One region of the Paenibacillus sp. sgz302191 genome, then DNA from elsewhere that is predicted to be linked to it. Evidence: riboswitches for the same ligand, from Rfam matches in the RefSeq annotation. Region 1 holds a riboswitch; each other region holds the start of a gene.
What was found. Region 1 has a riboswitch for cyclic di-GMP ahead of AC3G2T_RS32025 (PilZ domain-containing protein). Riboswitches for the same ligand answer to the same signal wherever they lie in the genome.
Positions count from the first base shown of each region.

Region 1 (7,601 bases):
TTCCGCTTGTGAAACCGGTCCGACATGACCCCTACCGGGATGCGCAGCAGCATTTGGGAAATGCCGTACATCCCGACGATCCAGCCTGCAAGCTGATGCGAGCCGCCTAAATATTCAACATACGGCGCAATAATCGGCACGCTCGTATACATGGACATCCAGAACAGGAGCGTGACTGCGCAGAATAAAGGAATGCGATAAGAAGTTCGGGTACTCGGGACAGACATAAAAAGGATGCATCTCCTTTCTTGGTTGCAAAAGCGCTGCTTCACAAAACAAACAAAGGGAAAACCAACCCGAGGTCGTCATCCCTTTGTTAAATGGAAGCGGTTAAACTTGAACGTGCGGCAATGCTCGCATGCCTATTATCATAACGCAGCCCGGTCGATAAAAGCAATGCTTATACGACGAAAAACTTGCGTACGCAAAAGGCCCAGTCGTTCGTGAAGCGGGGGTGGTAGCGTGCAAAACCTGCAAAAGTGCAGGCTTTTTTTGCGAATATGGCTCGTTTTCGGGAAAAGCCTGCGATTGTGCAGGAATTTCCCGTGAAAATGAGCCTAAGCTCGTGTACTCGATGAAAAACCTGCACTTTTGCAGGAATGTTTCACTGCCAGCGTATCTACGAGCAAAAGGATGTACTTTTGCAGTTTTTTTCGTGTTCCTAGTCAGATGCAGCAGAATTGTTTGCGGCTTATCAATACCACGCCTATTCGTTCCTTTGCTCAAGTAACAAACACGCTAACTTAACAGCTAGATTCGCTCAAATAAAACAGAAAACCTACCACGGCTAAACGGTAAGAAGTTCTTTGCGTTATTTATTCCGGTCGGCCGCTGTCTTTTTTACGCCAATTTTTCGGATGGTTCGGTTGGGCAGGATTCGGTTGGTTCTTATCAAGTATCCACGTTTTACCGATTTGAACCGCTTTAACGCGCCCTTCTGCGCAATAGTTTTTGATGGTACCCGGCGATAATCCCCATATTTCCGCGGCCTCCTGGACACCCATAATATGATCAAGGGGGTTCATGACGGTTACCTCTGTTTCCGTACGATTATTAACGTATATAGCGATATAGCGAGCGTGATAATTGAAATTACGAAAGTGACGTAAGCCATTGAGTACACGGCTCCTTTCGCGTATAATGATTGTTAGGGGGAGAGGTTTTAAACCTCTCCGGTGATTTACTTACGAGACTTCGAGCGCTTCCGACGCTTGGAGTCTTTTTCTTTTCGGTGATTTTCCAGCACTATGTAGAGATTGACGAGAGCAACCAATAGCTGGATTATCGCCGTCAGAAGGGTAAGCATTTACATCACCTCCTAACGGTTTCATTATATCATATGCGATAACGCATGTAAAGGGGGTTGCAAGTCAGAGGCGCATTGGATTATTCCGATTCAGTCTGCACGTAAACGGCTACCACTGCCCCTATTATGGTTTCTTGGTCTTTTGATCGTTGTCTGCTATGTACTCGAACAGCTCAGCAGGAGTGCAGTCTAATGTTTTACATAATAGATTAAGAACCTCAACACTAACTGCTTTAACGTGTTTGTCTTCCTCACGTAATTTTTCATTGTTAACCCACTGGCTCAAAGTATTCGGTCGAATGCCAGTCTGTTTGCTTATTTGGTACATGGTCATCCCACGTTTATCTAACATCTCCGAAAGCTTAAAACGAATCAACGAAAACCACGCTCCTATTAATTTCCATTCTACCACAATAACAACGCTTGACGTTATTAACAAATTGAGTTAATATCAATTTAAGATAATAACTCAAAATGATATTATAAATTTCATTTCACATACGGAACCTCAGTTTACACGCGAGCGTCCTGACCGGAAAGGAGGTGATGGCTATTCGCAAGATAACGGTACGAATGAAACATCGGGATGACGTTGCTAATGAAATGTTAGTTTTTGATTGGAATGCGTATCTACTAATAGAGAATGTAGCGTTGATTCTCGAACCGGAAGACGAAATCGTTACGATATCACGCGTAAAGTTGCGCGAAGATGGGACATACGTGCGTACGTCCTCAGGCGGCTTTGAGATTCCGATCGATTTGAAAACGTATGTCCGCATTCAGTCTGCGCCAACGGAACTGCATGCACTAATCGCGGCTTTTGCCGTATGAAGGTGGCTGTTTTCTGACTGAGGAGTATGCGCGCCAGCGCGTTGTTAACCTGTGCTTCGAAATAAGCCAGCTCATAAGTCCATAAATAAAAAAACTTCCTACGTTTATTACCGTAAGAAGTTCGCATAAATTGCGTTTGATTCTACCCGATTAAAGCAGGGTTATACGCGCCACGGCGGGATTCGAACCCGCGACGCACAGTTTAGGAAACTGTCGCTCTATCCTGCTGAGCTACGGGCGCATAGCAAAGACTATTTTAACACGGAGTTTTTCGTCATGCAACCGTGCTCTTGCCTTGCCAGCTTGCCGGTCTAGGAATCTAGGTTCGGATCGAACAGACTTCTAGACCTTGTTCCGAAGCTTGCGGAAGAACTGGGTCAGCAGTGCTGCGCATTCTTCCTGCAGCACGCCGCTGATCACGTCGACGCGGTGATTGAAACGTTCTTCCTGCAGCAGGTTCATCAGCGTGCCGGCGCACCCTGCTTTGGGATCTGCGGTACCATAGATCACTTGCGGAATGCGCGATTGAACGATGGCTCCCGCGCACATCGGACACGGCTCCAACGTGACGTAGAGCTTGCAGTCCAGCAGACGCCACGCCTGCAAATGCTCGCTGGCCTGGCGGATCGCGATCATCTCGGCATGAGCGGTCGGATCCAGGGACGTTTCGCGCAGGTTGTAGCCGCGGCCTATAATTTCACCGTCACGCACGACAATAGCGCCGATTGGAACTTCACGGATCGTTTCGGCTTTCAAAGCTTCATGGATCGCTTCCCGCATCCAATATATATGTTCATCCACAGGGGACACCTCGCTCAAAAAATGTTATCCACATGTTAATAGAAGTCGAACAAGCATTCGTTGTTAACATTCTGTGGACAAGTGTGTGGATAAGTTGAAAAGTTGTGGATATATGAGTTTCATTGTAGGGACTCGCCGCTCTGAAATCAAGCTGCCTGCGGAAAACGGTTGAATCCGACGGCTAAACTAGGTATACTAGAATTAAAATTTTAGGTCTTTTAACCTACTGATAGGTATAATCGCATACATAACGAGATCAGATTTGATAAGGGCAAACTTGCCGAAAGACAAGGACGCAAAGCCGAGGGTCTAAAGTTCTACAAGAACCATGACAGCCTGGTTACCGGAAATCAAGCTTGTTTGATTTAGGTAAATAGGTTGCCCCGACAGGAAGGGACAGTCTATTTTTTTATTTATAGCCTAATCTGTTTGTAGAGAACAGGAGGATATGCCATGAAGCTATCGGATAGGGAGAGAAAGATGGATTTGGTCAAAATCTACGGAAGCAAGGAAGGCAACGACGCGGAAATTTTGATTGACAGCAAAGCGGTGCTGGATAAAAGCGATTTTGTAGCGACGGGAATAGTAACGTACGTGCTTGGCGACATTATTGAAATCGAGCTGCCTCAATATGATGTTTTCCGACTTGGGGACAAGGTCAAGATTACGGTTTATTCCAAATCGGGGCTATTCGTTTTTGAGACGTCGGTCGTGGCCAAAGACGAGGGTTCGATCATCGTGATTAATCCGCCCGATAACCGGAAGAAGTTTACGGAGAAGAGGGAGCACCCGCGAATCGATGTCGTTCAGGGCGGTTTGCTGCACAGTTTGCATGACAAGAATAAGAGAAACAAGCAAAGTTTCGAGCATCCGATCAGCCTTAGCGTCAAAAATATCAGCTTGAGCGGCGTAGGATTTGTGATTGAAAACAATATGAACGCGGATAAAAATATGAGTCTGGAAAATAACGCGCAGCTCGAAATCGAACTTCTGCTCGGTTTTTCCATATCTTGCGTAACCGAAATCGTCCGAAGAGAGGCTTTGGGTGCAGGCTTTTTTTATTACGGAGTCCGATACGTTGAAATTCCGGAAAATAAAACGAATGCGCTGCGGGCCTTTATTTTGAAAAATCAGGTCGAGGCCTACTTCGTACAAAAACAAGACATCAAATTGAAAAAAGTCATGGATATCCGGTCTGCGGTGCATCAATAACCGCGGGCTTTTTTTTATTCAAACACGGCGCTGGCGATTCGTCGCAGCAAGTTAGTGTCAATCTATTTGCGCAAGCTATGCATAAGATTAGGGACAATTCGCAAGGTTATAATTGATACCATCGTTCAATGGAACAGCAGAAGCAGACATCAAAAATGAGGTGATGAGCGATGCGCTTTTCGAACTTGTTCGGCAGGAGAAAGTATCATTCAGCCCCGCAGAGGTCCAATCGTCAGCAAAATAACGACTCCATCGGTACGTCCCTATCGCAAAATATCGCCGATTTACATAACCTGTTTACGCAAACTCCCGATCTGATCGTACGGCAATTTACAATCAAGCGCACGGGAGAGCAAGCCGCGCTTGTTTATTTGAGCGGGCTCGTGGATAAAAACTCGATCAACAACAACGTGCTCCGCCCGCTTCAATTCGAGGATGGGAGCGACGATGCGGACGGCGATTTTATTTTGACAATCGGCCAAGTTATTACGCTGCATGCGTGGGCGCAAATCGAGGTCGCAGTTCTGCATGGCCGCAGCATACTTTTTGTCGACGGACGGGCGGAGTCGTATTCTCTCGATACGCAGGGCTGGCCGCAGCGGGCGATTGCAGATCCGCAGCTTGAGGCGTCCCTGAAAGGAGCGCATCAAGGCTTTGTTGAAACGAGCACTCAGAACGTTGCGCTTATCCGGCGCTACATTCCCAACCGCGAATTGAAAATAAAGGAATTAAGAGTAGGGCAACGCGGGCATACTATCGTATCCGTTCTATACCTGGAGGATGTCGCGCATCCCGAGGTGCTGCAGGAGCTGGAAGACCGGATTCAGATGCTGAATATCGACACGATCATCAATACCGGCGAGTTGGCGGAGCTGATCGAGGATAATCCGTATTCTCCGTTTCCGCAATTTATTTTGACGGAACGGCCGGATGCTGCAGCATCGCAAGTTTTGCAGGGAAGATTCGTCGTTGTCGTAGACCGTTCTCCGAGCGTGCTCGTCGGTCCGGCCTCGTTCACATCGTTTTTTCAGAGCGTCGACGATTACAGCACACGCTGGTCGATCGCTACTTTTATCCGGCTGCTGAGACTTTTTGCGTTCTTTGTCGCCGTCTTTTTGCCGGCGTTCTACATAGCTGTCATTTCTTACCACTTTGAGATCATTCCCATCAAATTGCTGCTCACGATCGGGGAGTTCAGAGGACGTGTGCCGTTCCCTCCTTTCGTGGAAGCGGTCATTATGGAGCTTACGCTTGAAATGATGCGGGAAGCGGGAATTCGGCTGCCCGCTCCGGTCGGGCAAACGGTCGGCATTGTCGGAGGCATCGTCATCGGCCAGGCGATCGTACAGGCGGGGCTCATCAACAATATTATGGTTATTGTCGTTTCTTTTACCGCCATCGCTTCTTTCATCCTGCCCAACTACGATATGGTCGCCGCCATTCGGCTGATTCGCTTCGCGATGATGGTGGCCGCTTCGATGTTCGGCTTTGTCGGAATAATTATCGGAATGATGACGATGATAGGGCATCTCATTTCCCTGGAATCGCTCGGAACTCCTTACAGCACTCCGCTCGCGCCAATCCGGCTGGTCGATTGGAAGGACGCGTTCGTTCGCCTGCCGTTATGGAAAATGGATAGGCGTCCTGTCAGCGCGCGACCGGTTCAACCGATGCGGCAAGGCCCCAGCCGTCCCAAGGGTGACGATAAATGAGCAAAAATGCGGGTCATACGATTACCTCCCTGCAGTATATTTTTATCAATTCGGGTTTGCAAGTGAGCGTTTTTTTTGTAGCGCTGCCCAGAATAATGGCCGAACAGGCGGGTACGGACGGCTGGATCTCGCTCATTCTCGGTTGGGTTTTAACGATAGCGGCAAGTCTGATCATGATCCGGATCATGCAAAAAAATCCCGATGATACCTTGCTGGATTTGCTGACCAGATACTGGGGCAAATGGGCGGGCAGAGCGGGAGCCATCCTGTTTGCTATCTATCTCTTTTTCTACGGATACACAGGGCTCATATACACGATATTGATGACGAAGGCCTGGCTGCTGCAGCAAACTTCGCCCTTTCTCCTTATGCTGCTGCTGGTTATCCCTACGTATGTGATTGTTCGTGGGGGACTTCGGGTTGTGGGAAGATATGCGGAAATTGTATTTCTCCTTTCACTATGGATACCGGTTATTTATTTGTTTCCGCTAAAAGAAGCTCACTGGCTTCATTTGCTTCCCGTGCTGAAGGAAGGGTGGATGCCTATTATGAAGGGCGTGCCGGAAGCGCTCTATTTTTACATAGGATTTTCAACGACGTTTATGTTGTATCCGTTTTTGCAAAATAAGCAAAAGGCTTCCGCGAGCATTGTCGTCTCAAATACGATGACAATGTTCATACATTTGTTCGTCACAATCATTTGTTTTGTTTATTTCAGCCCGGACGAAATTTCCGGATACAACGAGCCTGGGGTCAATGTATTGAAAATAATTGAATTCAAGTTTGTAGAACGGATCGAAGTGCTGTTTATAGCGTTTTATTTGTTAGTGTTTTCCTTGGCATGGATTCCGACCATTTACTTGGGCGTAGTGTGCACGAGCTGGCTGCTCGGCAAGCAGGATCATCGGGGACAGTTGCGTGTGATTTGTTTGCTGCTTGCTGTCGGCACATTTTTCTACATGCCCACATTCAATCAAAACGACCGGATGGGACAATTTCTTCTTTACATCGGGATCGTCGTGGAATACATATTTCCCGTTTGTTTAATCATTTTGATGTGGATGCATGACCGGTTCCGGTGGAGGAAGAACTTATGAACAAACGGCGGATTTTTATGCTGGCTATCGTCATGGCTATCATCGTCTCGGGCTGTAGCGACCGACTGGATCTTGAAGACGCCGCAATCCCGCTTTTGGGGGGCTATGATCTCGATGAGAATAATAAAGAGGTTAACTTTGTGGTTATGCCTGTGTTCAGCAGAAGCGCCAAGAAGAAAAGCAAGGAACTCGGCGTACCTGTGCAGACGGTCAGACAGGGGAGGGGAGAATTGGATGCCTATACGCCGGGCATTTTTCAGGGCAGAAAGCTTATTGTCATCCTTGTCGGCAAACGCCTCTTGCAGCATCCTGGCTGGTTCAAGATTATGGATGTCTTCTTTCGCGATGCAAAAAATACGTTAACCTCCAGAGTCGTTATGTACGACGGTCCTCTCTCTGAAGTCATCTTCATGAGTCCGAAAGACCAGCCGTTCCTCCCCGTATTAGTGAAAGGGATGGTCGATACGAAGAGTTCGAGATCGGAGACGGTGAAAACAACGATGCAGGGGCTGCACCGGCAAATATATGAGAAGGGGATGACTCCCTATATTGCTGAAGTTCAGATGGATAATGAGATTAAGTTGAGCGGAACGGCCCTCCTTGATCATACGGGCAAATATGTCGCTTCTCTGGATGCGGAAG
Region 1 covers NZ_JBYLHY010000032.1:58,339-65,939, reverse strand. Annotated here, with positions in the region: gene AC3G2T_RS32055 (MFS transporter) at 1-227, opposite strand, end outside; gene AC3G2T_RS32050 (helix-turn-helix domain-containing protein) at 816-1,025, opposite strand; gene AC3G2T_RS32045 (helix-turn-helix domain-containing protein) at 1,431-1,682, opposite strand; gene AC3G2T_RS32040 (hypothetical protein) at 1,853-2,137, shown strand; tRNA gene AC3G2T_RS32035 (tRNA-Arg) at 2,304-2,378, opposite strand; gene tadA (tRNA adenosine(34) deaminase TadA) at 2,480-2,938, opposite strand; cyclic di-GMP riboswitch class I at 3,199-3,286, shown strand; gene AC3G2T_RS32025 (PilZ domain-containing protein) at 3,392-4,150, shown strand; gene AC3G2T_RS32020 (spore germination protein) at 4,321-5,862, shown strand; gene AC3G2T_RS32015 (GerAB/ArcD/ProY family transporter) at 5,859-6,959, shown strand; gene AC3G2T_RS32010 (Ger(x)C family spore germination protein) at 6,956-7,601, shown strand, end outside.

Region 2 (7,601 bases), on a different contig from region 1:
ATGACATAACCGTCCTGATCGAGCCGGCGGCGAATTTGGACGGAGCGGTCACCTTGCCGCTCGATGTGCGTTTCATGCCGGTCCGGCTTGCCCCAATCGGCGGCGGCGAATTTCCATGTGCCGTAAGGAAAATGGAAGGCAATCTGCAGGCGTCCCTGGCGGATCAGGCCGGATTTGACGCGAACGGCGATCGTATCCTGGCGGGGGTGGCAGACCGTCGTGACTTCGGTTCCGCTTCCCGCAACGGCGAAGCTGCTGCGGATGATGCCCGACCACAGATCGAGAACTTGCCGGATCTCTTCCAAATCTTCATGGGACGCCTCATTTCCGTCCGGCAGCGTCAGCCGGAACCCGACCTTCCCCAAATGAAGCTTGTGCGGATTGAATTTCAGCCATTTGTAGGCATCGCTCGTCTGGCCGGGCGGCATATACGGAAAGCCGACGCTTCTCCCGCCGAAGGTAGGGAAATAGGTGAGCGGAAATTTTTCCACGGCATAGCCTTCAGGATTGGGGGAGGTGTGCCAGGCCCAGTTGGCCAAATGGCCCAACGGCACGCCCCCGTCCGCGTAAAGCCCGGGAAACGTCTGCAATCCGGTGGCATCGACGGTAAACGCGTAGTTCCCGTTGCCGACCGACAGGGAGGATAATTTGTCAAATCCGGAAATATGCGGATTATGGCGCCAGACGAGCGCTTTACGGTCTATCTTCATAAGGGCACCACACTTTCAAAACGATACTGGCCCGATCCCGTGCGCACTACGGCATAACCGTGTTCATGCCGGACGATTTCGACAGCTTCGGCGGCTGTAACCGGAACTCCGCTTTCCATCAGCGTTTCCATACGCAATGAAGGAACGTGAATGTCTGCGGTGCAGTTGGCGGGGATGTCCGCGTCCAGCGTCAGCCGGTTCCGTCCGCTGCGCTTCCATGCGACGCGAATGCGTCCGGCGGGCAGGCGGTGTTCGGCGGCGGCTTCTTCAAGGCCGTCAGGCAAAAAAGGCCGAATCCACAGCCTGTAGCTTTCCAGGCCGGGATCGTAGCGGTAGTCAATGCCGGCCAAGCCGCTGTACAGCCATTCCTCCAAATGCCCGAGCATGAAATGGTTTTGCGATTTGCCGACGGTCGGACCGTCCCACGCTTCCGTCAGCGCCGTCGCGCCGTGTACGATTTGGTAGCCGTAGCTGGGATGGCCGGTTTGGCGGGTCATTTCGTAAATGATGTCCGAACGGCCGTTTTGCGCCAGTGCGAGGAGCACGTAACGGTGCCCGATGTCGCCTGCGGTCGTATGCCACCCGCGCTGCCGGATATCTTCTATAAGGCGGGAAAGGACGAATTCCTTGTCGAAGGCGTCGGCCAGTCCCAAAACGAGCGGCATCGCGTTGGACGTCTGGCTGCCGGTCGCATACTGCCGCGTATTGCGGTCGAAAAAAGCGGCATTGAACGCCGATTTGATCTGTTCGCGGAGCCGTTCATATTCGGCCGCGTCCTGATGGTTGCCGACGGCCTGTGCGATTTGCGCGAACACATCCGTCATATGGTAAAACATCGCCGTTTCGGTATGCGCAACCGGCGTGTTTTGAACAAAACCGGGAGGATCGTCTCCCGCATCGTACCAATCGCCAAGGCCGCCCGTCACGATCAACCGGTCGGAGCAGGCGGCCACATAATCGACGTAGGCTTTCATCCCGTCGTAGTGCTCCTCCAAAACCCGGCTGTTGCCGTACATGCGCAGCAGGTTCCAGCCTGTAAGCACGTAGGCGGCGCCCCAGGATACGGAATCGCGGAAGCAGCGCCACTTGTCGGAGAAGACGACATATTCCGGCGCCGTCGTCGGCACCATGCCGTCCGGCAGCTGCGCGTCGCGGATGTCTTCCATCGTTTTCACGAACAAAGGCTCGACATCGTAGTTGAAGGCGACGGAAGGGCCCATCAGATGGACTTGCTCCAGCCAGCCGAGCTTTTCCCGATGCGGGCAATCCGTAAAAATGCTTTTCATGTTGCTGAGCACAGCCCGGTTAATGATGTCGTGCGTCCGGTTCAGCATCGCATCCGAGCTGGCGAAGCGGCCGCGAACGTCCGCAGCCGGGTAAATCATCCGGCCTTCGAGTCGGACAAGCACGGGAACGTCCGCGTCATTGCCGGCACGATCGGCGGGAACCGCGCCTTCGATTTGCACATAGCGGAAGCCGTAGTAGCTGAAGCGGGGCGACCACACTTCCTCCTCGCCGTCTCCGCTTAGGATGTAGGTGAACCGGTACGGGGAGCCGGTCCATTTTTGGTTGGCGGTGCCGTTGTCCTTCAGCAGCTCGGCAGGCGACAAGACGACTTTCGCCCCCTTTGGGCCGCGGACGGCTATTTCCACCCAGCCTGCAAAATTTTGCCCGAAGTCTGCGACGTACACTCCGGGACCCGGCTGCGAGATGCTCGCGGGCAGGAACGTTTCCATTTCCTTCAAGGGGAACGTCGCTTGCGGCTTCAGCTTGCCCGCAGGGGGGGCCGTTTCTTCGGCAGGCTCCCACGCTTCGCCGGAGGCGAAGCCGGGGCGATCCCAGCCCGCTTGCAGGAGCCGCGCGTCGAAATCTTCGCCCCCATACATGCAGGAAAAGACGACCGGCCCCGGCGCGGTGCGCCAGCTTCCATCGCTGGCAATCGTCGAGCTCGTGCCGTCGGTATACGTAATTTCCAATTGGACGATGCATGTGGGCGTGCCGAATGAACGCTTGAACTTCGTATAGCGGCCGCCTGTCACGTTGAAAAATCCGTTCCCCAGCATGACGCCAATCGCATTGGCGCCCTCGTTCAGTGCGCCGGTCACATCGTACACGGAATAAAGGCACGTTTTGTTATAGTCGGTCCATCCCGGCTCCAGCACGCTGTCACCGACTTTATGCCCGTTCAGCCGCAGTTCGTACTGCCCCAAACCGCATATATAGGCTCTGGCCCTCGCCACCGGCTTGTGTACGCGGAATTCGCGCCTGAACAATGGGAGCGGAGCCTGCGCGTTTGCCTGCGGCGCGCTGCTGCGCCCGCCGATCCATCGGGCCGACCAATCGCCCTGGCCGAGCAGCCCCATTTCCCACCAGGATACGGGGCTTTCGGTCATTCGGCCGCCGCTGTCCCAAACCTGAATCCTCCAATAGTAGCGGTTTCGGGATTGGAGGGGAGCGCCGTCGTAGACGATGTGCACGTTGTTTCTGCTTAAGCGTTTGCCGCTGTCCCATACGCTGCCGCCTGCGCTGTCCGTTACGATGATCCGGTAAGCGCTTTGCATTTGCAGGCGTTCGGCCGCCGGCGGGAAGCTCCAGCCGAAAGCCGGGCGGCCGACGCCGACTCCGAGCGGGCAGCGCTTGCTTTCCACATACATTTCATCCACTTGCATCGGTTCCGGTCTCCTTTACAATCACGATGATGTGCCGAAAATCGGCTGTGAAGCGGCGACGCTGATTGTCCTGAACTCTTTGCCGTAGTTTTTGGTCGGATCGCCCTCCCGGTACGGCCGGCAGGAGCAGTAAAAATGATAAAGCACGCCTTGGTGCGTGATGACGGACGGCTTATGGGCAAAAATGGAGTCAATGCTGCCCTCTTCTCCGACGCGAATAATCGGTTCGGGATATTTGTCCCAATGCAGCAAATCGCCGGAAAGGGCAATGCCTTCCTGCGCCTGCTTGTAATTGTAGCCGAAGTAATACATGACCCACAGGCCGCGGTCGGGGTCGTGCAGCACGCACGGATCGCTGGCGAAGCCGCAGTCCCATTCGTCCGGAGTCACGGGCAGTACAGGATTGCGCTCGTATCTTTGCCATTGCTGCAAGTCCCGGGAGAAGGCGACTCCCGTCTGTTCGATCCATCTGCCTTTATTTTTGTTTTTGGCGTTGTAGAACAAATAAAATGCACCGTCATGCTCAATCAGACATTCTTTATAGAGCCCGCCTTTTTCCCAATCTGCGCCTTCCTCGGGGGTCAAAATCGGATCCGGGCATTTGTGCCACTCCAGCAGCCGCTCGTCCTCCGTCCAGGCAATTCCGATTTTCGCCGAGCCCTCTTCGTACCCGGTTTCGGGATAGGCGTGGTAGACGAGCCAGTATTTGTCGTTCCATTTTTTCAGAACGGGAGGGGCATCGATGCGATTCTCTTTCAAAATCCACGTCCCGGCTATATTGACGGAATCCCAGGCCCCATGCTCGTTGCGCTGTAAAATGACGCTCAGATGCTCCCAGTCGAGCAGGTTTTTGCTGACGGCCAAAGCCGTCTGGTAGCCGATGCCGTCGAATCCGACATACATCATGTAAAACATATCGTTGTGCTGAAAAACGAAGGGACAATCCACGGCTCGTTCATCGAAATGGCCGGGTTTACCGGAACCGGCAAGAACCGGTGCGCCCAATTTGTAAGGCGTCATATAGGGCTGGATTTGCAATGCGGCACGCTCCTTTATTTTCGCTGGCTTTTATCGCGGATATTGCCATTTTCAGCTTACAATTAACCGCTTTCATGCTGTGGGGGGGATTGTATCCGATATATAGGTCGATGCTACCTTCGGCCGCCGGCCGCATTGACTTGGCAGACAACCCGGCGTAGGATGAGGGGGTAAAAAGCCGCCCGTTTGCCGGCGGCAACATGAGGAGGCGTTACCGTGCCGTTTAAAGCCAAGGACAAGATCGTGTTTATCGGCGACAGCATCACTGACAAAGGAAGAAAAAAAGATCCCCTGAAGCTCGGGTCGGGCTATGTTCGCCTGATTCACGATTACTTGACGGCGGCGTACCCGAATCTTTCGCTGAAAATCATAAATGAAGGCGTTTCCGGCAACCGCGTGACCGACCTGGAAAAACGGTGGACGCTCGATGTGCTCGATCACCGGCCGCAGTGGGTATCGGTTTCGATCGGCATCAACGACGTGTGGCGGCAATTGGACTCACCGGATGCGGAGCAGGTGTACCCCGACAAATTCGAAGCGGTATACCGTCACTTGCTGGAACAAACGAAGCAAATACCCAGCTGCCGCCCGATCCTCATGCAGCCTACGGTGATCAAGGAGTACCCGGATGCGACGGGAAACGTGCTGCTGCGCCCTTACGTGGACATCGTCAACCGGCTCGCCGGACAGTTCGACGCGATCCTGGTGCCCACGCATCAAGCGTTTATCGATTTTATCGCGAGTGAAACAGGCAAAGATTCGACTACCGACGGCGTACATATGAACCCGCTCGGGGACATGCTGATGGCCGTGACATGGCTGAAGGCCGTTATGGTGCCTTTTCCCGGAAACAAGTGATTCCGGGAGATTGTGGAATGGTCGGCCGGCTGCCGTCATGCGGTGCAACGCCGCGCGCTGGAAGCTGCGCGGCTTGGGTGGCGTTTGCTGGGGCAGCCAGGGGGGAGCTGATTTGGGGCGCGGTCATTCATGAAGCGGCTGGGTGTTGGCATTGGCACGGCGTAGGCACAGCATCGGCATAGGCACAGGCAGCCCGAAAACCTGCAAAAGTGCAGGATTTTTCCATGAAAGTGGCTCGTTTTGGCGAAAAGCCTGCGATTATACAGGAATTTTCGCTTAAACGAGCCTGAGGTCCACGTGTTCGATGAAAAGCCTGCACATTTGCAGGAATTGTTTCATTGCCAGCCTATCAACGAGCAAGAACCTGCACTTTTGCAGGTTTTCTTTGCGTTGCTAGGCAGATGTGCCGCCGGTTCTAGCACGCCAGACCGAAAAGCGCGTACCATCTTACGACGATGGGGGCGGCTTTTTATTTTGGGCGTGTCGATGAATCTTTTTTTGAAGGTAGCGATCACCTAAAAGCTGTAAAGCTAATTAGCGGGGGGTGTAAAACAAACGCGTTGAGCGCAAGGTATAATTTTTTTGTGGAAATACGTTAGTTTATGGGTTAATATGGAACTCATATTAAATCTAATGTACTATTTTTATAGTTTTAAATACCTAAGAACCAAGTGGAATTGAAAAGGCAAACCTGTTCGAAAGACAGGGACGCAAAGCCACGGGCCTACTTCTACGGGGTACAAGTCGCTAGACTTCCCTCGGGGAAACGGCAGCCGGGTCGCCAAAAGCAGTTGGTTTTTTATTTTCGGAAAAGTAATTTTTTTACTATAGAGGTATAAAAATGAGAACCCACTTGATTACATCACTGGCAGTTGTTGCACTACTGGGAAGTTCAATTCCCGATGTCCAAGCTGATTCAACCGCCGCTACGCCAGGCACGAAAACAACAAATGCCACCGGTACGGCTTCTACAGGCAGCTTCAGCGACACAAAAGGGCATTGGGCGGAGACGACCATCGCCGGCGCGGTACAAAAAGGCTACGTCGACGGATACCAGGACAACTCTTTCAGGCCGAATGCAAAAGTGACGCGCGCCGAGTTTATCAAAATGGTCGATACCGCGCTTCATATTCCAATCTCAGGGGTAACCGAAGGTAATGACTGGTACTTGCCTTACGTTAACGCGGCGACCAACGCGGGGATTTATAAGCGGAGCGATTTTACGAGCGGGGATTGGAACACGCCGATGACGCGTCAAGAAATGGCCAGAACGGCTGTTAGGGCCGCAACCGCCGACAAGAACATTGATGACACGAAGTGGATGTATCTAGCGACCAAAGCCGGTCTGATTACCGGTCTAGATGATAGGGGGACGCTCGGGGAAGACCAACCGACGACACGGGCTCAGGCGGTAACGACAATTGAACGCATTTTGACTGTTAAGGGAGGTCATTCGCTGGCCGTCGATGAAAAAGCCGTTGCCAGTGCGGAGCAATCCACGAATGCCCCCAAAGATCCTTGGGGACGCGCGATTCGCACAACAAATCTGCCGTCGAATAGTGGTGATTTCCCTTACATCCTACAGGATATTCCCAATGAAATGTACGAACATAAACATCCGTTTCAGACGGATTTGACCCGTTTTACTGCAAAGGAAATCATCCATGATTCCAGATATTACTCTAGGGATACAGTCGATCGATGGGTTAAACTCGTATCACAGTTTGGCAATCAGATACTGAATGTGGATTACGAGACAATAGACCAAAACTGGGTGGATGCTTTCGTACAAACCGTTAATATTCCGAAGCACGTCAGTGGTGATGCCCAAAAGTATGTCGAGTGGGTGAAGCAAAATCACATTCGAATTGAAGGCACTGTGACACCAGAACCTTCTATCGTTTTTTTCGGCGATAATAAGCATTGGGTACGAAGTATGTTTCGGTTTAGAGTAACCAGTTTTGATGAAAACAAAAATTTGTTTGTCGATATATGGGGGCCGAAAAATATTGAAAAAGACGTGTGGTATATTGGTTATACAGATGTGGCCATTGCGTCAGAAAATTTTGCTTCGCAACTTGCAGAAAAGAAAATAACATCTGATGCTGCATTCTTTGCTTATAAAACCTATCATGCAGAGTAGAAGGCAAATAACCTATGAAAAGAACTACAAAAAAATATATATCAATTGTATTTCTTACGGCACTGTTACTAGTACATCATCAGTCTTTAAATTGTGGATAAAGACGTTTTAATTTGATCCGGGCGTCAGAGGTAGTAAACTGCCAATCGACTCCCTTTTGACTCGAGTTGCGACCTTGCTCCC
Region 2 covers NZ_JBYLHY010000005.1:13-7,613, reverse strand. Annotated here, with positions in the region: gene AC3G2T_RS08600 (glycoside hydrolase family 65) at 1-710, opposite strand, end outside; gene AC3G2T_RS08595 (family 78 glycoside hydrolase catalytic domain) at 707-3,379, opposite strand; gene AC3G2T_RS08590 (glycoside hydrolase family protein) at 3,401-4,417, opposite strand; gene AC3G2T_RS08585 (SGNH/GDSL hydrolase family protein) at 4,634-5,275, shown strand; cyclic di-GMP riboswitch class I at 5,950-6,061, shown strand; gene AC3G2T_RS08580 (S-layer homology domain-containing protein) at 6,129-7,418, shown strand.
Region 2: another riboswitch for cyclic di-GMP. It lies ahead of AC3G2T_RS08580 (S-layer homology domain-containing protein); the one in region 1 lies ahead of AC3G2T_RS32025 (PilZ domain-containing protein).

Region 3 (7,601 bases), on a different contig from region 1:
CTAATGGGTGTTTCCATTCAACCGGTATGCATCAGTTTTCAAACAATAATTGGGGATTTAGGAATTATCAAATACAATTCATTAACATAAAGGGAGTGAATATACCATGTTTGGACAAATCATTTTGTCGAATAAAGCTACTTTTCAAGAATCTGAAAAATTGTTCAGGTTGGACCAAGTTTTGAATTCAATCGAACTTGATGTGCTTCCGAGTGTTTATCAATTCAATTTATTAACGAAGGTGGCTTTTATCCCAGATGTGTCTCCTGTGGAAATTCAAATATTTATTAAAGATGAAGAAGGAGAGACAGTAGTTAAATCGGAGGCTATTACACAGTATAATCCTAGAAGCGAGGAGCGCGTTCCAGGTCTAGATATTTGTATTAAGCTTACTACTGTTTTGTGCAAGACAGGCAATCTCTTGATTGAACTATATGTGGATGGTACTTTATTGAATGTATACCCCATCTATGTGGGTTTGAAAGACGAGTCTATTGTTGACGAGCCTAGCGGTGTAATGTCAAGTATTTGAATTGGGGAAATTGGAAAAATGTTAGTCTGAAAAGGACGAATGCGCGTTTATTCTTGTGCTTCGGAACTTCGTCGAACTTCTTCTGGTAAAACGCACCGTACTCCGAATCATGCTTGCGAACCGCGTCCGCCGCTTGAATCTGGTAGTAGCGGCAGGTACTTGTTACCGGTCGCACATGATCTTCGCGATCTCCCGATCCAACTTCTTTACCCCGGATTCGAGATGCTGGATGACGCTGAGCGTGGTCACTAGAGAGATGTTGTCTGGATCCGCCATGGCCTTGTCATGTTGTCAAGCAAAAATCAGACCTTGGTGCCCGTGGAAACCACCGACTTCAGCCTCGTTATAAGCACTCGTCCGTAGCGTCCGAAAATTGATGGATGCTACGCCCCGGACGATGTGGAGGCGCATTCAGCGGTTAGAACATGAGTGATGGATCCCGGATAACAGGTTTTTCACAGCAGTACCTTTCGGTCCGCAAGGAGAGGGAGAAACCTCCTGAGAGGTGCTTGTTGATCTCATTGTTCCACAAGCAGGTCTGAGAATTCTTGAGCAGCCGCGCAAAAGCAACGGGGCACCGCCCGCTCGGCAGCCGCGGATATGGAAATGTCAAAGAGCACATGGCAAAGAAGGGCAGACGACAAGCGGCCTACCAATAGCATGAAACCATTTGTTGCTCCGTCTCCCTTATTCGAAGGGAATCGGGAAATACAGGATAAAGCGGGTTAAGCGGAATGAGAAAGCCGAAGCTCGATCCAGCAGGCAACTCCACCAAGATCCGGTCCAGTTTCGGCTACGTCGGCCGCCCCAGCACTAGCTGGAAACTCACATTATTCCTTTTCAGTTGTCCGGACTATCTGGGAAAAGAACAAAATGATCCTGCAAATATGATTATACAAGGGGACTTATAATGAAGAACTTAGTTCGAGCTTTACTTAAGATCACTCTTCTTATCGCTGTCTGTACTAGTTGCACCAGTAAGCCGGTTTCTCAAGTCGAAGGCAAAGTGAAGATACTTTATTTTAGCAGGGATATGTTTAACGACGAGTACGGCAATCTGATTCAATCCAAATACAAAGATCTTGACTTCGAAGTAATCCCCATGAATGATATCGTGATGAAGTCCAAAAATCCTAAAGAAGATCTAGTAAAACTCATTAATCAGGAACAAGTTGATGTAATTATGATAAGAAATTACGACGAATATATGAATTATATCGATAAGGGCTTATTGATGGAGTTGGATTCATGGATTACGCGGGACAAATTTGATATCGAGAACATGCAGCAAAGTGTTATTTCGATTTTAAGAGACAGAGAAACTCATAAAATATATGGATTGGCGCCAACATTCACTAGTTTTGTTCTTTATTACAATAAACAGATTTTTGATTCTTTCGGAGTCCAATATCCGCATAATCAAATGACCTGGGAAGATGTTTTTGATTTAGCCAAAAGGTTCACCGGCAATGAAAAAGGCATCTACGGATTTTCATCGGTTTTCTCTACATACTCCATGTTGGACATGATTGGGAGAACAAAAGGAATAAGTATTCTTGGACAAGAGCCTAAGAATCCTCTAGAAGTCATGGAGAATGCGACGGAATGGAGTAAGGCGATGGAACTGCTGGCTGAGGGATTCAGATCCAAGTCCATTTACTATCCCCAAATCAATAAACCAGGGGAGCCTACTCCCGGCTTTATAGATCTATTTGCTGATGGCAAAGCTGCAATGACGGTAGATTCAGAAGTTTTGTTGGATCGAGTGCAAAACAAAAAGATTGATGTGGGAATTGTGAGTTTTCCGGTTGACCCTAATTTGCGCGATTCAAGCTATATGTTGTATCCTAATATTATGTTTTCTGTTAATTCCAATTCTTCATCTAAGGAAGCAGCATGGGAAATAGTGAAATTTATCAATAGTGAAGAAGTAGCCAAGGTCAAATCGAAATCAAATCAAAATCTGCTAACAAGAACAGAATATTCAAAGGAGAAATATGGACATTCGCTAAAACCGTTTTACGAGCTTAAATTTGACTCAAGAACGTATACCGCTACTAATTATCCTTTGTCCTTCATGAGTTCCTTCAACTTAGCGGTTCAAGAGGAGATTCGTAATATCGTCAGAGGAAGTACTACGAGTGATCGTGCTGTCAAAGTTTTGCGGGAAAAAGCCAATTCATTTATCAAACAAGAAGCCAATCCGAAATGATATCGAATGAGGAAGAGAATCGACAAAGGACACAAGAGTAAGTAGGGCTAAGTAGCTGATGTGAGGAATGAGGTGGGAGGAGATTATGGACTTATTAGGACACTTACTAACTCATATTGTCCTAAGCACGATTATTGTATATCTTTTACTTAGTAAGTCTGGTCTGGCCTTAACCAAATATAATGCAGTCTTTATTGTGACATCAGGCAGTATCGTGGGGATCCTGCCTGATTTGTTTGGGTATCGTACTGTTCTGTTATGGAGCCATTCGATTATATTCGCTCCCATTTATCTTCTCCCCTTTACAGTCCTTGCTTACGGCTTTTTGAAGCAATACAATTTTATTAAGTTATGGTTTTCATTCATTGCCGCATTAATTACTGGGCACTTATTCATGGACTATCTTGGGCATGAAACCCCTTTACTATACCCATTATATGTTGAAGGTTTTAGTGCGAATATTATCTATCTGGGAGATCCTTGGATATGGGTGCCACTTTTAATAGGACTGCTCTTTGTATTGTTTAGACCCGGAGGCAAGAGAATGTTGTATTTGCTATTGGTCTTTGTATTTGGCTATCTGGGATTAAGGAGTTATTCCAAATGGAACACCGATGCAATGATAAGGACACTATACGAAGATCAAACTTCTACTCAATATCAGGTTAGTCCTCGAACAACGAATTTATTTAATAAGTACAATCCGATGAATTGGCTATATTGGTCATTTGATGTTGTAGGAGAATATAGGGTTATCAAGGGGACGGTGTCGCTATTCGGAAATGCCGTAGACACACAATTTAATGTTATCTTTTCGAAACCGGGAATTGTAAAAGAAGCTTATAGTACGATCTACCGGGAGAGCACTTTGGATAATGAAAAATATTTACCGGTACTTTACTACAAAAATACTCCACAAGGAAAGTTTATTTATGCCGGTAGCCCAGATCAGATGGAAGTATTTCAATTTATTAATGACAAGTGGATTAAAGTTATAAGACACGACTAACTCAAGTTTCCTATTGTAACTGTCCAGGGTCGTAAACTCTGGACTGCAGTCTGAAGCCGCCCGGCTTGCGCATGAGAACTATTCATAAGCTCGCATGCCTGCTATGATTTCTCTCGCAACCTCGGCATCGTCGAAAGGAATCTTCACGCCGTTCCATACTTGATATTTCTCACGCACATTGCTCAGAATGAGCACGCAAGCGTCACAGTCGTCGCCCGCTTCGTGCAGCGCTTGCGCTATCGCCTCGCGGTGATCCTGCTGAACGTAACCTTCCCCCACAGCACCTCTTAAGAAAAATTCCATGAAATTGAAAAAAATGGGACGAATTAAATTTTATAAATTTTGACCCGTATGAGTATTCAGTGAGATTAGTGAAGGTAGAAAGAAGTTTATGGAGAAAAATGATCGAATTTACATGGGAATTTGATTATGTTAACGGGAATATAGAATGGCATATTTTTAACAAATCAAATGGTCTTTGCTTTAAATTCTTCCGTGATCAATCCCTATAAATAAAGCTTTTGGGAAACCAATTTCCTCCAATGCTCAAACATGGAAATGAGGGTCTCTTGATCGTCTCGGTCAGAACCACCTAGAATCATTCGATCAAGTCCGTATCTACCCTGTAAGTCATCTAGGACGGCCCTTACAATTGAAAGAGCCAGATCGTCGTTAATATCGTTTGGTTGAAGTGGTAGGGCATCCTCCATTTTTAGATCAACTCCTGTAATTCAAAAAAAAAGACTTCACTGCAGCTAGTGGGAAATTTTCCTAATACTTATCGAGCTTATTACGATATATATCAAAATTCTCATCATCGAAGCAAACAAAATAAACCTCATCGATCTAGTGTGCCGCTATCGTCCAGGCCGGTGATCAGCCCGGCTTTCGTCGCAAGGTACATCCACTTCTTGTCATCCAAGTTCTTGTCGCCAGTAGCCGCCCGAACCGCTATGCGCGCCATTTCTTGACGCGTCATCGGCGTATTCCAATCCCCGCTCGTGAAGTCGCTCCACTCATGAATCCCCGCGGTGACCGCCGCGTTAATGTATGGCAAATACCAGTCACTGCCGCTGGCGGTGCCGGAAACCGAAAGATGAAGCGCGGTATCGACCATTTTGATAAACTCGGCGCGCGTCACTTTTTCGTTCGGTTTGAAAGAATGGTCTTGATAGCCGTCGACATAGCCTTTTTGAATGGCTCCAGCGATGGTCGTTTCCGCCCAATGTCCTTTCGTGTCGCTGAAGCTGCCTGTGGAAGCCGTACCGGCGGTAGTTATCGCTTTTGTTCCCGGCGCAGCAGTGGTAGAATCGGCCCCGGCAGCGTGAATGGAAGTTCCGAGTAGTGCGGCAGTTACTAGTGATGCAATCCAATATACTTTCATTTGTATACCCCCAAAGGAATGAATTTACTTTTCTCAAATCAAAAAACCAACCGATTTCGGCAACCCGGCTGCCGTTTCTCCGAAAAATGTCTTACGACATATCCCTCGTAGAAGTAGGCCCGTGGCTTTGCGTCCCTGTCTTTCGAACAGGTTTGCCTTTTCGTGTTCAGTTGGTTCATAGGCATTTAAAACTATAAAAATAGTACATAAGATTTAATACAAGTCCCATATTAACCCATAATCTAACATATTTCCACAAAATATTTATTTCTTGCACCTACTTGAACACGCGCCGATCTTTTTCTTTCTTCATCATAGCTTAGAGCTACGTTTGAGCAAGTGTCATAATTAAGTCTTGACCAAATATGTTAAATTATGTAATATTTTCTTTGTAAGCATTAGATGTAAATTCGTTTTTCATCATCACTTTTGTAAAATCCATTCATTTGTCAAAGGAGATGGGAAGGTTGAGTAGACGTTACTTAATTAAAAACGGCTGCGTTTTGACGATGGACAAATCTTTAGGGGATTTTAAGAAAGCGGACATTTTAGTAGAAGACTCTGTCATTGCAACGATTCAAGAAGATCTCGAAGTATCGGATTGTGAAATGGTCGACGCAACGGATATGATTGTCATGCCGGGATTGGTGGATACCCATCGGCACGTTTGGGAATCTTTGGTGCGAACTATAGGCACCGACTGGTCGTTGCCTACCTATTTGCAAAACATTTATTATGGCGGGTTTGGAAGCAGGCTGCGGCCCGCGGATTGTTATGCCGCTAACCTGTTGGGAGCTTTGGAAGCGCTCAATGCCGGCGTAACCACTCTTTTGGATTGGACGATGATTTATTCTCCCGATCATGCGGACGAATTGATTCGCGGCTTGCAGCATTCCGGCATTCGTGCCGTGTTCGCGTACGGAGCCTCCGGTGAAACCGAATATTGGAACCGTGATAGCAAAAAAATGGTTACTGACGATGTGCGCCGCGTAAAACAGCAGTATTTTTCCTCCGATGATCAATTATTAACGATGGGGTTAGCCATTAGAGGACCGGAATTTAGTCACTGGGATACATCGGTTCAGGAAATCGAGCTTGCCAGAGAACTGGGTGCGGTATGTTCCATGCATATTGGTTTTGGCAGTTGGGGGCCGGATGACCGATCCGTTGAAAAGCTATGTAAAGCCGGTTTGCTTGGCCCTGATTTAAATATGGTTCATGCAAATACAATGGGTTATGACGAGTACAAAATGCTCGCAGATTCAGGAGCGTCGATATCCGTTACTCCCGAGGTGGAAATGATGATGGGGCACGGGTATCCTGCCACCGGGTTATTTCTTGAGAACGGCGGGACTCCTGCCCTTGGCGTGGATGTGGTGACTTCAACCGGCGGAGACATGTTTACGCAAATGAAATTCATGCTTCAGGCGGAGCGGGCGAGAACGAATCAGAGCATTTTAGCTTCCAAAAACATGCCCGGCGAATTAAGTTTGAAGGCTCGGCAAGTATTAAATTTTGCAACCCTGGCAGGAGCCAAGGCCTTGGGGTTAGACCGGAAAACCGGTACCTTGACTCCTGGAAAAGAAGCCGACCTCATCCTCATTCGGACGACGGATTTGAATATGTTTCCTGTTTCCGACCCGGTCGGTGCCGTCGTGCAATTTGCAAATCCGGCCAACGTTGATTCCGTGTTTGTTTCCGGTCGTCCGGTAAAGCGGCATGGACAACTTCTTCACGCAGACCTGGATCACGTGCGTAAAATCGCAAATGAAAGTAGAGATTTCCTGTTCTCTACATCTGCAGACGCTCCAAGCTGAGTTGTTTAAAAAAACCGGTCTCCAAGTCCTGGAAACCGGCTTTTTATTTGCGCTATTCGCTGCTGGCTAGCTAATTTTTATATGATTCGTAACCTCCTCGTTCGGTATCTTAATGATGAATTTCGTTCCAAGCCCTTTTTGCGTGATGACCTCCAATTGTTCGCCTGCATGCAAGATTCTGCTCCTCATTTGTTCGATTCCCAATCCCGATGAGTCAACTCTCCTTCCGACGCACTTTGTTGTCTTCAAATCCCACGCCGTCATCCTCATAAATCAAACAAAAGTTTTTGTTTGATTCCGTTATCCGGAAAGTGACTTTGGAAGCTTGGAAATGTTTTTTTTGCATTGTTGAGCAGTTCTTGAGCAAATGGGTAGTCAGGTATTCGTTAGATTGGATAAATTCAAACTTCATAGGAATCACCCCTTTGGTGAGATTATCAAAATCGTCATAATCCCTTAATGAAATTAATCAATTGAACTTCCATAAAGTGGTTTAATATAGGTAATATATTGAAATTATAGTTGATTAATGGTATTGTATTTGAGTAATATTATTCCATTTAGAAAGGCTGGTATTTTAATGAGTAAATAAAGTTGATTGCAATTTTCAAATCCATGATGGACCAAATCCAATTTCAACTTAAAAG
Region 3 covers NZ_JBYLHY010000009.1:291,061-298,661, forward strand. Annotated here, with positions in the region: gene AC3G2T_RS15995 (hypothetical protein) at 1-90, shown strand, start outside; gene AC3G2T_RS16000 (DUF6941 family protein) at 107-532, shown strand; gene AC3G2T_RS16005 (ABC transporter substrate-binding protein) at 1,443-2,744, shown strand; gene AC3G2T_RS16010 (metal-dependent hydrolase) at 2,830-3,753, shown strand; gene AC3G2T_RS16015 (hypothetical protein) at 3,832-4,032, opposite strand; gene AC3G2T_RS16020 (S-layer homology domain-containing protein) at 4,592-5,137, opposite strand; cyclic di-GMP riboswitch class I at 5,193-5,304, opposite strand; gene AC3G2T_RS16025 (amidohydrolase family protein) at 5,596-6,954, shown strand; gene AC3G2T_RS16030 (hypothetical protein) at 7,021-7,143, opposite strand.
Region 3: another riboswitch for cyclic di-GMP. It lies ahead of AC3G2T_RS16020 (S-layer homology domain-containing protein); the one in region 1 lies ahead of AC3G2T_RS32025 (PilZ domain-containing protein).

Region 4 (7,601 bases), on a different contig from region 1:
TTCAATTCCAACTCCGGTGTGATTGCGCTCAGATCCTGAACCTCCACATCGTCCGGACTATACGTAACAACGATTCTACGTGCTGTAACCCCGTCTTTCTTTGGCGCAATAACGACCAGATTAAATATGTTGTCTTTTCCGACATTAACGATCAATTCGGAAATGGTTTTGGCTTCGAGTTTCTCCGACCATTCACTGTGCTTGCTGCCGTTCGCGGCTTGAATGCGGTAGCGGTGCATGGTGTTGGGCTCCAGCCCTGTGTGCTTATAACTCGTTTCCGTAATGTTATCAATGACCCGGCCGTCCACTTCAAGCGAATAGCTCCTCGCTCCGCTAACTGCATCCCAAGTTAAAGTAACTGAATCCACAGCTGCCTTTGCTTTGAAATTGGCAGGAACGCTTGGAGTGGTGATCTGGATGACGGCTTCTGTCCATTGACTCCGCTCGCTCCATTCACTTACACCGTCATCGTTCTTGCTCCTGATTCTGTAGGTGTGCAGCGTATCTGGGCTCAGATTACGGTGGACAAATGTAGTATACATACCGTTATCCAACATTTGGCCGTCCGCTTCCACCTCGTACCCCACAGCTCCTTCAACGCTATCCCAAGATACGGTAATAGTGGAACTGGTAGAGCTTAAACGAATGTTGCCCGGAACTCCAAGCAATGTCGCTTTGGATAAAGTCTCCGACCACACGCCCGGAATGCCTCCGGCTATGGCGCGAACTCTGTATACATGCCACGAATATGGCGTTAACCCATCATGCGTGAAGGTTAGTGCCGAGCCATTATCCCGAATAACCCCATCGACCAGTACTTGGTAACTTTCAGCCCCGGAAACAGCATCCCATCCCAAAATTATGGATGAAGTTGTAGCGCGAGCGGTAAAATTTTGCGGCTGCCCGAGAAGTGCGGATTGCATGACCGCCTCGCTCCATTCGCTTGCGCCTCCCTGATTTTTGGCCCTGACCCGATACGTATGCTGTGAATTCGAAGCCACTCCTTCATGGGTGTATAACGTGACGAGTCCGACATCGACAATATTACCGTCCACTTCCAATTCATAGGATGTCGCCCCCAGGACAGGATCCCACGTCACTTCTATTTTGTCGCTTGCGACTGCGAACCGGACGTTCTGCGGCTTCATCGGCGGCATTTTACGAATTGCCGGCGTACTCCATACCCCGGCAGCTTTCACATTTTTCGAGCGTATCCGGTATGTATGTTCCGAATTGGGTTCCAATGGAGTATGGATAAATGTAAGAGTAGTGCCGGCCTTAATAATGGCCCCATCCACTTCCAAATCATATTCGCCTGCCTCATCAATACTGGACCAACTAATTTGAATCGCGTTAGCAGATGATAAATCTGTAGTAAGTACCGGGGTTCTTGGAAGCGTTGTAGCCTCGATTTCAGAGCTCCATGGACCGGCGCCTTCCGCATTTTTCGCCCGGACCCGATAGCGATGTGTAGTATATGGCCGTAAATTTCCATGTAAATAAGAGATAGCATGATTCGTGTCGACAACAAGCGCACCATCCACCTCAATATCGTAGCTTTCGGCGCCTGCTATTCGATTCCACGTCACTTGCACACTCGAATCGGTTGCGGTTGCCGTAATTTCCGACGGGATTCCGGGTAAAGTCGATTTCGCAACTACACTGCTCCATTGCCCCGGGCCGCTGGAATTTTTCGCTCTGACTCTGTAGCTGCGCTGAGTATTCGGATTCAATTCATTGTCCAAATAAGTAGTTGCCGATCCATTGTCGACTACATTTCCGCTGAATTCTATATCGTATCCTGTTGCCCCTGCAACCGGATCCCATTCTACTTTTAACGTATTGCTAGTCGAATTTAGCCGCAAATTTTCGGGAATTGCCGGCAGCGTCCACACGGAGGCTAAAGAAGACCATTCCCCAGTGATGTCTCCGCTGGTTGCTCTAACTCTATAGGTGTGAAGAGTGCCGACACCCAGGTTTTCATGAACAAATGTCGAAGCGGGGCCAATCGGGTATATAACGCCATCCGCTTCCACTTCATATCCATCGGCATTAAAGATTGGATTCCAGGTTAATGTATGACTTGTTTCTGTTGGTATTTGCGATACAACCGGTATCCCAAAAGGAAACAGTTGACTCTGTGGAACGCGTTCTTTCTGTTGGGAATTGCTTGACCAGTACAATGCCGCCCGGGGATTGCGGTTTGCACTTAAATATTCCACCTTGATATTCTCTCTCTGGCCCGCTGCCAAATAGACAGAACCTGTTACAGTGCCTTGGAAACTTGCATCTTCTTTATTTATTAAAAGATTATTATTTACCCATAGCTTGATCGGTCCGCTCGTTTGCAATTCAAACTGATACATTTCGCTGAACAGAGCCTCAATTTGTCCAGACCATCTGACAGAGATGTCCTGATCATTGAAGCCTGCAACAGGAAACTCAGGACTGTTTTGCAAATCAATAACCGGATCCACCCTGGTTACGGTATTTCCCTTGAAATTCCCTTCACTAAAATACTCCGCCTTTAATCCATGCAACGCGTATTTCAAACTTGTCGATCCGTTTCCTCCGACCCCTGTATCGATGAACGGCCGTTGATTGGCCGTCATGTTGCCGCCGATGGCAAACAAACCGCCTGTTTGAATATGCAGTTGATTGTTCACATGCACATCGTCGCGAACGAACAAGTCACTGTTATTTACTTTGATGTTGGCAGTACTATTGTTGGAAACGATCCCGCCAACCATCATCTCTTGCTCTACGTTCATATCCGCTTGCGTGTTGATATGCAATTGATCTTGGATCAAGACGCGCTTTGCCCGGACGTTCAACTGTCCGCTGTTAAAAGTAAGGCTGTCAGCAGATAACAAACCATCCACGCTAATCGAGGAATTGTTGTTAAGATGCCAGTTCCCCTTCACCCAAAGGCTTCCATCGGCAGGCTCCGTTCCATTCGAAGACGAATGCACTTGCAAGTTTAGCTCCGAATTGGCATTCATGCTGCCCTTAACAATCAACAAGCCGTATACATCAATGCTTAATTTGGCATTTGTATTGATTCCATCCGCAATGATTACAGCCGGTTTGGAGGGGCTTCCGAAAACTACCGAAGAATTCAGATTCAAATGCCCCACCTTGATAAATGACGGGGACTGCGTACTATTGTCGATTGCGCGCTGCAGTGCAATCGGATCGCAATTCGCGCATGCAACAGCTTTCTGTTCAAATTCCGACAGCAATTGGTTCACTCGCTGCACTTCTACATCCATATACCTTCCTATTTCCTCCTGCAGACCATCCACTTGCAGATAAGATGGAGCATTATGCTCGTTATTCATCTTGCCCGAAAGCAGTACTTTGTCCCCATGCACTTTTCTCGGTTCGGGCGGCGGCCCTATAACAGGCGTGCTGGCAGCAGAGAGGGCGAGCAAAGTGTTGGGAGAGCCAACTTTGGTTAGCTCTATGAACTGTAAAGCCGTCTCCGCTTCCTCCGCATCGCCGGAACTGACCGTTAATCTGCCGTCCGCAACTTCAACCGATTGTGCTGCAATGACATGCTGCCCTCCCTCAATAGGGATACGATCAAAAAAGCTTACTCCTTCAACAACTACAGTATTGTTGCTTGAATAAACGGAATCGCCGACGCTTACCTTAACTTCATAGATACCGTTGTTTACTTCGAATTCCCAGACTCCGCCTTTATGAACGCGAATTGCGGTATCATTCGGAGTGGTTTGATAAGTACTGCCGCTTACCGTAGAATCCGTGTGAGAACTATTCCACCCATAATTGAATCCATTTTGCGTGCTGAACGGCATTCCCGAGTCTGGCAAAAATCCTTCAGGTACAGGTGAAGTTGCAGGCTGGAAATTAACCTTTACATTCCACGCTCCCGTATCGGCATATGTATACGACGATTCTGCAAAAGGAATGAACAACTGCAGCAGCAGGCATAGACAGAGCCCCCTGACAACAGCTTGAAACCCAAATTTCATATTTGTATCCTCCATTTCCCTTTCAATTTACACAAAAAAGACCAATTGCAATAGGCGGCCCGGCTGCCGTACCGTTTCGGTCTGAAACGGTTTAGGCCCGTGGCTTTGCGTCCCTGTCTTTCGATCAGGTTTGCCTTTTTCAATTTCAATTGGTCTTCGCTTATGTGCGGCACTCAAAACTCGTTTGATGCTATCATAGGTAAAAAGATTTGTTCATACCTACCTTTATACTATAAACAAATATGCCTGTATACCTAGTTACAACATAATATACGACTAGGTTTAAGATATTCCCTCTTTTTTTGGAATGTTTTGTCGATTATTTGCAATAAATACTTTGAATAATCAATTTCATAAAATCTCCTTAACTCGGCGAGTCCTTCGGCGTTTTTTCGCGTATAATTTATCAGACATTCTGCCTCATATCTATTAAATCAAAGGAGAAGATTTTATATGCAAAAAAAGCATTGGCAATGGTGGATTTCCGCTGCGCTTGTTGTGCTGTTGATCGCCTTGACGGGCTGTCAGGCCGTGCAGGGTCTTGATCTCGGGCAGGCTATGCAAAATACCGGAACCGTTAAGTCCTCGGTATCCAAAGGATCGATTGCGCTGGAGCTGATTACAGGCAGCAGCGATCAGATTGATCCCAAGGAAAAGGCGCTGATCCAAACGTTCAAAAATACGAAGCTGACGATCAACAGCGCTAAAATGCAGGACGCTCAGCACGCATCGATCGATGGGGAATGGAATTACGCCAAAGGGACGATTCCTTTTCAGCTCGTCATCGACGGTACTAAGATGATCGTACATATTGACGGCGCCAAGAAGCCTATCGTCTTTGACCAGGCGGCATTGGCGGCTGACGGAAGGGTGGCGCCGTTATCTCAAGAAATCAGGCAAAAACTGACGAATAGCGCAGAGCAGCTGCGGCCGGCCCTTTATAAGTTTTTCTTCAACAATGCGCCGAACCCGAATACAATCTCCGTAACCGACGCTACGGAGCAAGTGAACAATGAAACGCTAAACATGCAAAAAGTGCATGTGGAGTTAAAAGGCAGCGAGCTCGCCGGTCTTTTGAAACTGTTCCTGACGAACGTCCTCGCCGATGAGCAAGGCTTGAAAGAGCTGCTTGGCCAACTGTACGATGCGGTCGTACCGATTGTGAAGGAGCAAATGAGAATTTCTCAGGAACAATTGAAGGAAGAGTACCCCGATCTGGAGGAACAATCGACTACGTCGGATTTGATGATGGCCTATCTTAACAATAAAAACCTGGCGGTCGAATTCGCTTATACAACGATTCATGAGTACTTGAAAAAAGCTGTAGACGAATTCGATAAAACGATGAAAGACACTGCTGCTTCCGATTCACCGGCCAACGAGGAAGTGTCGGCGATCCTCAGCGATAAATTGACGTTCAAAGCCGATTATTACGTCGATCGGAACAAGCAGATCCGCAAGGTGCAGGCTGAGCTCAATATTCCGGCTCCCAATAAGGATGGCGCAGTGACCGGGATAAAATGGACCTACGCCTTCGAAAACTGGAGTTTGAACCAGTCCGTGACTGCGGATGCGATCGATACTTCCGGCGGGGCGTTGAATGTGGATTCCGATACGTTCAGAGGCTATGCGATTTTGAACAATTTTGACAAGAGTTCTTCGTTTTACAAGCTGCTGAAGGAAGATTTGCAAGTTACCAAAAAAGAGCTTCATTTCATTGTCCAAAGCCAAGAAGCCGCGGACGAGGATCCATACGGCTCCTACAGCCCGTATATGAACGACGATGAAGTCGTCATGGTTCCGGTGAGATTCCTTTCCGAGCAGCTTGGGGCTGACGTCAAATGGAATGCCGAATGGAAGCAGGTTACGATTAAAGACGGAGTAACCGGCACAAGCATCGTAATGTCCGTCGACAGCAAGTCCGCAACAGTGGGCGGAACGAACGTGGAACTGGACAGCGCTCCGGTTATGCGAAACGGGACAACGTTTGTTCCTATCCGTTTTATCGCCGAAAAGCTCGGCACAACCATCAAATACGATCCTGAAACCCGTCTCATCACCATTAAGCGGGATTAGAGGATCAAGGAAGCAGGATAATGGCCAAGGCGAGCGATCGCTTTGGTCATTTTTTTATATGAATAGGCGGCAGCCTATACCTTTCGGGAGCGCATGAATAGGCTAATAACGTAATAGGCGAATAACACGAGTGCAGAAAGGGGCAAGAACGCATCATGTATATGGAACCCCAGGTTATTTATCAGGCTGATTTTTCGGAGGAGCAGGAGCCGCCGCAAAACAGAGACAGACTCCGCGATACCTTGATTCCCCACATCGGGCGCACGGTTCATGTTCAAACCTTGGACGGATTCACGTATGAAGGCATTCTGGTCTATGTGGATGAACAACATGTGCATCTCCAGGTTTCGATGTATGAGCATCCCTATCATGGCATGTATCGCGGCTTCTACAATCCGGCTGCTTCCACGATCCTGACGCTGGTGCTGTACGAACTGCTCGTGATTGCCCTGCTGGCTTAAGCGGATGCCGAGCCGCCCTCCCCGAACAGGCAAAAACCCGCGCGAAACCGCCCGAGTCCAAACCTCGCAGCGTTCGTGCGGGTATGTTTTGTTATCGCAGCTAGCCGGGCAGCCTGGATAAGTACTGCCGGCTGAAAAAGCGGACCATATCCCCGCGGCTGATAATGCCGGCCAGATAGCCGCCGTTTTTTTCTACGACGACTTTTTGGAGATGCTTTCGGCCGAGCAGGGTCGCAACGTCGTTCAGCGGCGTGTCCACATTGACCGTGATAACCTTGGCTCTGGCGTAATCCATCACATTGGCATCGGCAATGTCGCGGCACTTCTCCTCCATCGTCTGCGTATCCATCCAGGTGGAGGTAAAAAAAGGTGATACGACGACGACATTGCTGTGCGAGCTGACTGCGCGCATAATATCTCCATCGCTAATGTACCCTTTGATCTGATTGCAGTGATTCACGATAGGCATCCCGCCGATTCCACGGCTGACGAACTTCTCCAAAACACATTTGATTGTATCCGCTTCCAAAACTTTCACTACTTGGTCAACCATGATGTCCGATGCTTTCATTATCGCTCGACCTCCTTGCTTGAAACTGTTTATGGAAGCTATCGGGAGAACCGGTTCAAAACGCTGCCGGCTCTCCGGCTTGCACGATAATTAAATTGTAAGACAATTAGCAAAGTTCAGTCAATGGTTGCCTCTGCGTGCGGAAACCTATTTTCGCAAGCTTTCCGCTTGCTGCCGCTTAAGCGATTTGCCGCCCATGAGACTTGCCGAATCCCAGGTCAGCTTCCGGACGTTCAGACCCAGCTTACCGGTAAGCAGCATATCGATCCCCCATTTTTGCGCCCACACGATGCCCTTTTCCGGACCAAGCCCGATGCAAAATAAATTCATAAAGGATGCATGCTCGGGACCGGTCTTGCCCGAATATTCCGCTTTTATGATTTTGGCGAGGCGCTGCGCTTGAGGAATGGCCTCTTTGCAGGTCATACCGTCGGCTTTGCCGGTGACCGAGTCGACGATGTGCGCACAATCTCCGATCGCATACATGTCGGGGCA
Region 4 covers NZ_JBYLHY010000008.1:299,103-306,703, reverse strand. Annotated here, with positions in the region: gene AC3G2T_RS14745 (fibronectin type III domain-containing protein) at 1-3,998, opposite strand, end outside; cyclic di-GMP riboswitch class I at 4,049-4,143, opposite strand; gene AC3G2T_RS14740 (copper amine oxidase N-terminal domain-containing protein) at 4,452-6,074, shown strand; gene AC3G2T_RS14735 (hypothetical protein) at 6,230-6,535, shown strand; gene AC3G2T_RS14730 (CBS domain-containing protein) at 6,636-7,106, opposite strand; gene AC3G2T_RS14725 (NAD(P)/FAD-dependent oxidoreductase) at 7,254-7,601, opposite strand, start outside.
Region 4: another riboswitch for cyclic di-GMP. It lies ahead of AC3G2T_RS14745 (fibronectin type III domain-containing protein); the one in region 1 lies ahead of AC3G2T_RS32025 (PilZ domain-containing protein).